2 regions of the Streptomyces sp. NPDC014733 genome follow, and region 2 is predicted to be linked to the other one. Evidence: predicted binding sites of a transcription regulator. Region 2 holds the regulator's gene; the other holds the start of a gene.
What was found. Region 2 encodes HspR, which represses chaperone genes until heat shock. Its sites were predicted from a motif close to TTGAGNNNNNNNNNCTCAA; they were not measured.

Region 1 (4,412 bases), on a different contig from region 2:
CGTCCACGGGGCCGGCCGGGGTGGGGAAGGTCGGGTCGGGGGGAGCGGGAGTCATGCCGCCCATCCTGGCCAACCCCGCGGGCGAGGGTCCAACCGATTCGGCGGGCAACGCCGTGGGCCGCCCCGGGGTTGTGCGCCGTGACGTACCTCACGCGGGCCGGGGCGTCGCGCGGTGAACGGGCGGGCGCCGCCGCGCGTTGAGTACGGCGGACGGACCGGGGGCCGGGATGACAGGGGCGGGAGGGGCGCGGTGAACGGTGTGACGGAGGTGCGGGCCGGGCTGCCCCCGCGCGGCGGCGCGGCGCGGTGGCGCCGGTGGCCGGGGCGGGTGCTGCCCGGGCCCCGGACCACGCCGTTCACCTTCTGGTACGCGCTGCTGCTGGTGGCGACGTCGCTCTTCGCGGCGTACGCGGACCCGGCGCGGGTGGCGGAGCTGCTGCGGGGCTCCAGCACGGATGCGGCGCATCTGGCGGCGACGCCGGTGCGGGTGCTGGTGGCGAGCGCGCTGTGGATCGACGGCGGGCTGCTCTCCGGCTTCGCACTCGCCTTCGTCGTGGTGCCGGCGGCGCTGGAGCGGCGGGTCGGCGCCGCGCGCACCCTCGCCGTCTTCCTCGGCGGCCATGTGCTGGCCACCCTCGCCACGGAGCTGCCGGTGGGCGCCGCCGTCGCCACCGGGGCGCTGCCGCCCGGTGCGGCGCACCGCCTCGACTACGGCATCAGCTACGGCGTGATGACCTGCGCCGGAGCGCTCACCGGAGTGCTGCCGGGGCGGCTGCGGTGGCTGCTGCTCGGTGGCGCCGCCTGCTACGCCACGGCGGACCTGCTGACCTTCGCCGACCCGCTCAGCTCCGCCGGCCATCTGCTCTCCCTCGCCCTCGGCGTCACCGCCTGGCCGCTGCTGCGCCGGGCCCGGTCCGGTCCGCGCCCGGCGCGGCTCCACGGCGACCTGGGGCATCCGGCGCTGCGGCGGCCGGTGGCGCGCCCGGCGGTGGCGCGTCCGGTGCCGGGGCGTCCCGTGCCGGTGGCGGGGGCGCGGCGGCGCTGAGCCGGGTGCGGGCCGGGCGCCCGTGCCGCGGCCCGCCGCCCCGGTGGCCGCTCAGCCGCTCCCGGGTGTCCACACGTACGGCGTGGTCGTGGTCACCGCGCGGAAGCCGAGGCGGCGCAGGATCGGGGCGCTGGCGTCGGAGGCGTCGACCTGGAGGAGGTCCGCGCCGTGGGCCACCGCGAGCATGGCGCGGGCGGCGACCAGGGCGCGGTAGATGCCCCGGCCGCGCCAGGCGGGCAGCGTCGAGCCGCCCCACAGGCTCGCGCACCCGGTGCCGGGCCGCAGCACCAGCCAGCCCGCCGAGACCACCTCGTCACCGGCCTCCGCGACCAGCACCGCGATGCCGTCCGGGGTGGCCGCGACCCGGGCGATCAGATCGTCGGCCAGCCAGTCGTGGTCCTCGCCCCACACCGCCGTCTCCATGGCCGCGATCCGCCGCAGGTCGGCGTCGTCGGTGACCTGGCGCAGCGTGACGCCCTCGGGGAGCACCGGGTCCCCGGCCAGCTCCCGGGCGCGGCCGATGAGCACCGTCTCCCGCTCCTCGGGCACGAACCCGGCGGCCCGCAGCCGCTCCGGGAGGTCCGCCGGCAGGTCGTGGCCGCGGGTCTTCCACTCCACGGCCTCGCCCCGGGCGGCGAACACCGCGCACTGCCGGGCGATCAGCGCGTCCAGCTCGGCGCCGTGGACGCCCAGGTCGGGCGGGCCGCTGACGAAGCCGCGGAACTGTCCGGTCAGCCGCGTCAGCGGCCCGTCCTGTTCCCGGGTGACGCCCCGGGGGAGGTCCGCGGGGACGCCCCGCATCCGCTCGTCGTAGGCCGCGAGCAAGCCGTCGATGTCCGTCACGGTTCGACGGTACGAGGGGTGGCAAACGGTTTTCCGGCAGGCCGCGGCGGGCGGGCGTGGCGCTCCGCAAGGCCGGGGGCCCGTCCGTCGTGCCGGACCGCGACCCCCTGATCGCTCACGGCGAACACGGAGCGGGGAACATCTCCCCGGCCCCGGACATTGAGTGGGTACAACTCAACTTGCCTGCCGAAGGGGAGATCATGGCTTCGTCGTCCCACACGCTCACTCTGCCGGTGCTGCCCCTCGATGACGAGGTGGTGCTGCCCGGGATGGTGGTGCCGCTGGACCTGTCGGACGCGGACGTGCGGGCCGCCGTGGAGGCCGCGCAGTCCGCCGCCGTCCAGGGCAACAAGCCGGAGGTGCTGCTTGTGCCCCGGGTCGACGGCACCTACGCCGCGATCGGCACGCTCGGGCGGATCGAGCAGGTCGGGCGGTTGTCCGACGGCGATCCCGGCGCGCTGATCCGCGGGCTGCGCCGGGTGCGCATCGGATCCGGCACCACCGGCCCGGGCGCCGCCCTCTGGGTGGCGGGCACCGCGGTCGAGGAGACGGTGCCGGGCACCGCCGACGGCGAGGGCGGCCGGACCCTCCCCGGCGCCGTGACCGAGCTGGTCACCGAGTACAAGGCGCTGGCCACCAGCTGGCTGCGCAAGCGCGGCGCCTGGCAGGTCGTCGACCGCGTCCAGCAGATCGAGGACGTCTCCGCCCTCGCCGACAACGCCGGGTACTCGCCGTTCCTCACCACCGAGCAGAAGGTCCGGCTGCTGGAGACCGCCGACCCGGTCGCCCGGCTGAAGTTCGCCACCGAGACGCTCCGCGACCATCTGGCCGAACAGGACGTCGCCGAGGCCATCGCCAAGGACGTCCAGCAGGGCGTCGACAAGCAGCAGCGCGAATTCCTGCTGCGGCGGCAGCTGGAGGCGGTCCGCAAGGAGCTGTCCGAGCTGACCGGCGACGGCGACGAGAACGGCGACCACCGCGCCCGCGTCGAGGCCGCGGACCTCCCCGAGGACGTCCGTAAGGCCGCCCTCAAGGAGGTCGACAAGCTGGAGCGGGCCGGCGACCAGAGCCCCGAGGGCCCCTGGATCCGCAACTGGCTCGACACCGTCCTCGAACTGCCCTGGAACGAACGGACCGAGGACGCCTACGACATCACCGGCGCCCGCGCCGTGCTCGACGCGGACCACGCCGGTCTGGAGGACGTCAAGGAACGGATCACCGAGTACCTGGCGGTCCGCAAGCGGCGCGCCGAACGGGCCGCCGCCGACACCGCCGACACCGCCGACGCCGGGGCCACCGCCGGTGGCGGGCGCCGCGCCGGGGGTGCCGTGCTGGCGCTGGTCGGACCGCCCGGCGTCGGCAAGACCTCGCTCGGCGAGTCCGTCGCCCGGGCCATGGGCCGCTCCTTCGTCCGGGTGGCGCTCGGCGGCGTACGCGACGAGGCGGAGATCCGCGGCCACCGGCGGACGTACGTCGGCGCGCTGCCCGGGCGCATCGTCCGGGCGATCAAGGAAGCCGGTTCGATGAACCCGGTGGTGCTGCTCGACGAGATCGACAAGGTCGGCTCCGACTACCGCGGCGACCCCGCTGCGGCCCTCCTGGAGGTCCTGGACCCGGCGCAGAACCACACCTTCCGCGACCACTACCTGGAGGTCGAACTCGACCTCAGCGACGTGGTGTTCCTCGCCACCGCCAACGTCCTCGACGCCATCCCCGGGCCCCTGCTCGACCGGATGGAGCTGGTCCGGCTGGACGGCTACACCGAGGACGAGAAGATCGTCATCGCCCGTGACCATCTGCTCCCGCGCCAGCTGGAGCTGGCCGGACTCGCGCCCGGCGAGGTCACCCTCACCGACGAGGCGCTGCGCAGCCTGGCCGGGGAGTACACCCGCGAGGCGGGCGTGCGGAACCTGGAGCGCGCGGTGGCCCGGCTGCTGCGCAAGGTGGCCGCCCGCCACGAACTGGGCGAGCGGGAGCTGCCGTTCACCGTGGGCACCGAGGAGCTGCGCCCGCTGATCGGACGGCCGCACCACACCCCGGAGGCGGCGCAGGACCCGGCCGTGCGGCGGACCGCCGTACCCGGGGTGGTGACCGGGCTCGCGGTCACCGGCGCCGGCGGCGATGTGCTCTACGTCGAGGCGTCGCTCGCCGACCCGGAGACGGGCGCCTCGGGGCTGACGCTCACCGGTCAGCTCGGCGACGTGATGAAGGAGTCGGCGCACATCGCGCTGTCGTTCCTGCGCTCCCGCGGGGCGGAGCTGGAGCTGCCGGTCGGCGACCTCAAGGAGCGCGGCGTCCATCTGCACGTACCGGCCGGCGCCGTCCCGAAGGACGGGCCGAGCGCGGGCGTCACGATGACCACCGCGCTGGCCTCGCTGCTGTCGGGCCGTCAGGTGCGGCCGGACGTGGCGATGACCGGTGAGGTGTCGCTGACCGGGCGGGTGCTGCCGGTCGGCGGGATCAAGCAGAAGCTGCTGGCCGCGCACCGCGCGGGCATCACCACGGTGATCATCCCGCAGCGCAA
Region 2 (4,412 bases):
AGCCCGACGTCTCCGCCGAGTCCGCAGCTGACGACGCGGCACGAGCCGAGTCCGCCGACAAGGCGGGCTCGGCCCCGGCCGGGGACGACAAGCAGAGCGCACAGGACGTCGCGCTCACCGCGCAGCTGGACCAGGCCCGCTCCGCGCTCACCGAGCGCACCGCGGACCTCCAGCGGCTCCAGGCCGAGTACCAGAACTACCGGCGCCGGGTGGAGCGGGACCGCGTCGCGGTCAAGGAGATCGCCGCGGCGAACCTCCTGTCCGAGCTGCTCCCGGTCCTGGACGACGTGGGCCGCGCCCGCGATCACGGCGAGCTGGTCGGCGGCTTCAAGTCGGTGGCCGAATCGCTGGAGACCGTGGTCGCCAAGCTGGGCCTGCAGCAGTTCGGCAAGGAGGGCGAGCCCTTCGACCCGACGATCCACGAAGCCCTGATGCACTCGTACGCGCCGGACGTCACGGAGACCACGTGCGTGGCCATCCTGCAGCCCGGGTATCGCATCGGTGAGCGAACGATCCGCCCCGCGCGGGTCGCCGTCGCCGAGCCGCAGCCGGGCGCCCAGGGCGGTAAGTCCGCATCCGAGGACGGTGCCAAGGCTTCGGACGAGGAAAACGGTGGCCCGGACGAGGGCTGACGTGCGGACGGCAGAGAAGAAGACGCGGAAGGAGGGACGTCGGGGATGAGCACGAAGGACTTCGTCGAGAAGGACTACTACAAGGTCCTCGGCGTCCCGAAGGACGCCACCGACGCCGAGATCAAGAAGGCGTACCGCAAGCTCGCCCGGGAGAACCACCCGGACGCCAACACCGGTGACGCCGGCGCCGAGGCGCGCTTCAAGGAGATCTCCGAGGCGAACGACATCCTCGGCGACCCCAAGCGCCGCAAGGAGTACGACGAGGCGCGGGCGCTCTTCGGCAACGGTGGCTTCCGTCCCGGTCCCGGCGGGGGCGGCGGCAACTTCAACTTCGACCTCGGCGACCTCTTCGGGGGCACGCCGGGTCACCAGGGGAGTGGCGGCGGCTTCGGCGGGGGCCTCGGGGACGTCTTCGGCGGCCTGTTCAACCGCGGCGGCGGGGCGGGCACCCGTACCCAGCCGCGGCGGGGGCAGGACATCGAGTCCGAGGTGACGCTGAGCTTCACCGAGGCGGTGGACGGGGCCACGGTCCCGCTGCGGATGTCCAGCAAGGAGCCGTGCAAGGCGTGCTCGGGCACCGGCGACAAGAACGGCACCCCGCGGGTCTGCCCGACCTGTGTGGGCACCGGCCAGGTCAGCCGGGGCGCGGGCGGCGGCTTCTCGCTCACCGATCCGTGCGCCGACTGCAAGGGCCGCGGCCTGATCGCGGAGAACCCCTGCGACGTCTGCAAGGGCAGCGGCCGGGCCACCAGCGCCCGGACGATGCAGGTCCGCATCCCGGCGGGCGTCTCCGACGGGCAGCGCATCCGGCTGCGCGGCAAGGGCACGCCCGGCGAGCACGGCGGTCCGGCGGGCGATCTCTACGTCGTGGTGCACGTCCAGCCGCACCCGGTCTTCGGCCGCAAGGGCGACAACCTCACCGTCACGGTGCCGGTCACCTTCCCGGAGGCGGCGCTCGGCGGCGAGGTGCGGGTGCCGACGCTGGGCGGTCCGCCCGTCACGCTCAAGATCGCGCCGGGCACGCCCAACGGCCGCACCATGCGGGCGCGGGGCAAGGGCTCGGTGCGCAAGGACGGCACCCGGGGTGACCTGCTGGTCACCGTCGAGGTGATCGTTCCCAAGGACCTCGGCGACAAGGCGAAGGAGTCGCTGGAGTCCTATCGCGAGGCGACCGCGGATCAGGATCCGCGGGCGGAGCTGTTCCAGGCCGCGAAGGGAGCATGAGATGGACAGCCGGGGTCACCGTCGGAATCCGTACGAACTGACCGAAGATTCGCCGGTATACGTCATCTCCGTCGCGGCTCAGCTCTCCGGCCTGCATCCGCAGACCCTCCGTCAGTACGACCGGCTCGGCCTGGTCTCGCCCGACCGTACGGCCGGGCGGGGCCGCCGGTACTCCGCCCGGGACATCGAACTGCTCCGCACGGTGCAGCAGCTGTCCCAGGACGAGGGCATCAACCTCGCCGGCATCAAGCGCATCATCGAGCTGGAGAACCAGGTCACCGCCCTCCAGCAGCGCGTCGCCGAACTCCAGGGCGCCCTGGAGGGCGCGGCCAGCGCCATGCAGCAGCGGGAGGCCGCGGTGCACGCGTCCTACCGCCGCGATCTGGTGCCGTATCAGGACGTGCAGCAGACCAGCGCACTGGTGGTGTGGCGCCCCAAGCGGGGCGAGTGACCGCCGGAGCGCGGTGGTGAGCAGCGGAGAGGGCCGGGGTGACCCGGCCCTTTCGCATGTCCGGGCGCCCGGGGCCGGCCGGGGCCCGTTCAGCGTCCGCTGTACCCCGCCGTCGGCATCGACAGGCGGCGGTGGACGCCCGAGGTCAAGGCGCGGTCGTAGACCGGTTCGTCGAGGTCGGCGGTGGCCAGGCGGACCCCGGCGGCGGCGCAGCGGGCGGCGAAGGCGTCGGCGTCGTCCACGGCGTGTTCCAGCGCACGGCGGTGCGGGGCCACGAAGACGTCGACCAGACCGCGGTCCACATCGCGCCAGAGTGTGGGGTGCCCGGCGGGCAGCCGGTGCAGACTCAGCCGGCAGGTGAGGTCGTAGCCGCGGGCCGCCGCCCACCGAGCGCACATCGCGTGCTGACCGCGGTCGTCGACGAGGAAAGGCTCGTCGACCAGTTCCGACAGCGGCATCAGACAGGCGAGGGCGGTGGCGCGGACCGGGTTCATCGTGCCCTCCGGGCGGGGTCGGTGTGCGGGCGACGATACCGGCGTACGGCGTCCGCGGTAACGGCGCGTACACCCGCCGCGCAAGCCGTGTGGTGCCCGCTCAGGCCCGGCCGAGCGCCCGGTCCACGCTGATCTCGATCGCCACCCGCTCCGGGTTGGGCGTCGGCGTCCGGCCGTACCGCTCGGCGTACCGCCGCTCGGCCTCCGCGACCGCCGCCGCGTCCGTCCGCACCCGGGCGATCCCCTCCAGCGTCGCCCACCGCCGCCCCGCGACCTGGCAGACCGCGACCCGCGCCCCGTCCGGCCCCGCGGCCCGCACATTGCGCGCCTTGGTGGAGCCGCCGCGGGTGATGACCCGCGCGATCCGCTGCTCCGCGTCGTACGTCACGCCGACCGGCACCACGTGCGGGGAGCCGTCGCGCCGCGGCGTGGTCAGCGTCGACATGAGGTGCTCACCCCAGAAGGCGAGGTAGGCGGGGCTGAGGGCGGCGAGATCGTGAGCCATGGGGGAAGCGTACGGAACGGGTGACGGGGCGCCCGTTCCGCGTACGGCGCGGGGCCGGGCCCCGTGCGCCCGCCTCAGAGGAAGTCGCCGGTCTCCAGGGTGAAGGCGAAGGGGGCGGGGAGCGGCAGCGGTTTGCCGAAGGGGAGGGAGTGGGATTCGCGGTAGTCGTCGTCCCGGGGGTCGCTGAACAGCGTGACCGTGGAGGTCTCGCGGTCGACGAGGAGGTAGAGGGGGAGGGCGGCGCGGGCGTAGCAGTGGCGTTTGGCGATGCGGTCCTGAGCTGCCTTGCTGCTGGTCACTTCGATGACGAGGGCGATGCCGTCGGGCGCCATCCAGGGCTCGGCGCCCCGGAAACGGCGCAGGCGGCGCGGCGCGACCGTGGCGTCCGGGATGACGTGATTCTTGGTGGACCGCCCTCCGCTCGGAAGGACCAGGCCCTTGTTCCCCGACACGTCCATCTCGGTCGCCGAGGACCGGAAGAGCTGCCGGGCCAGCGTGCTCAGGTAGTCCTCGTGATCCCCGTCGGTCGGCGGTGACACAACAATCTCCCCTTCGATGAACTCGGCGCGGAACCCATGGGGGGTGTCCATGCCGAGGAAGAAGTCCAGGAGGGTCTGCTGGTCGGTCGCCGTCGGCTCGTATGCCATAGCCGTCATGCTGCACCTCCATTGCGTTCGAGGCCAGTGTCGCCACCCCGTGGTCGATGTCTCTGGCATATGCCAGAGCGTTCACCCGTAGGTGTGGCACGGCGCGTCGCGGGGAACCCGGATGCCGCCGCGGCGCGGCAGGCTCTGCGTCAGCGGGTGCCCTTTCCGCAATCTTGAGTCAACCCCGCTCAACTTCACTCTTGAGTGTCGTAGACTCAACTTACTGAACGCCGACCCGAGCATGCAGGGCAGAAGCGTCGTACGCGCTCTGTACGCCCGTCGTTGGGCGGACCGGCAGTACAGGACGAGAACGCCGAGCACGAGGAGGACCCCGCGACCGTGGACGCCGAGCTGACCAACAAGAGCCGGGAGGCGCTGAGCGCCGCCAACGAGCGGGCGATCACCGCCGGGCACGCGGACCTGACGTCCGCCCATCTGCTGCTCGCACTGCTGGCCGCA

Region 1: lon (endopeptidase La) is a predicted target of HspR. The motif match lies at 2,048-2,066, and genes of this name have one in related genera.

Annotation. Positions count from the first base shown of each region.
Region 1 covers NZ_JBIBYO010000001.1:249,737-254,148, reverse strand. Annotated here, with positions in the region: gene ACF1BH_RS01100 (spermidine synthase) at 1-55, opposite strand, end outside; gene ACF1BH_RS01095 (rhomboid-like protein) at 251-1,045, shown strand; gene ACF1BH_RS01090 (GNAT family N-acetyltransferase) at 1,097-1,888, opposite strand; gene lon (endopeptidase La) at 2,089-4,412, shown strand, end outside.
Region 2 covers NZ_JBIBYO010000017.1:12,956-17,367, forward strand. Annotated here, with positions in the region: gene grpE (nucleotide exchange factor GrpE) at 1-632, shown strand, start outside; gene dnaJ (molecular chaperone DnaJ) at 678-1,856, shown strand; gene ACF1BH_RS27800 (heat shock protein transcriptional repressor HspR) at 1,858-2,307, shown strand; gene ACF1BH_RS27805 (hypothetical protein) at 2,397-2,801, opposite strand; gene ACF1BH_RS27810 (TIGR03618 family F420-dependent PPOX class oxidoreductase) at 2,902-3,306, opposite strand; gene ACF1BH_RS27815 (Uma2 family endonuclease) at 3,381-3,953, opposite strand; gene clpB (ATP-dependent chaperone ClpB) at 4,293-4,412, shown strand, end outside.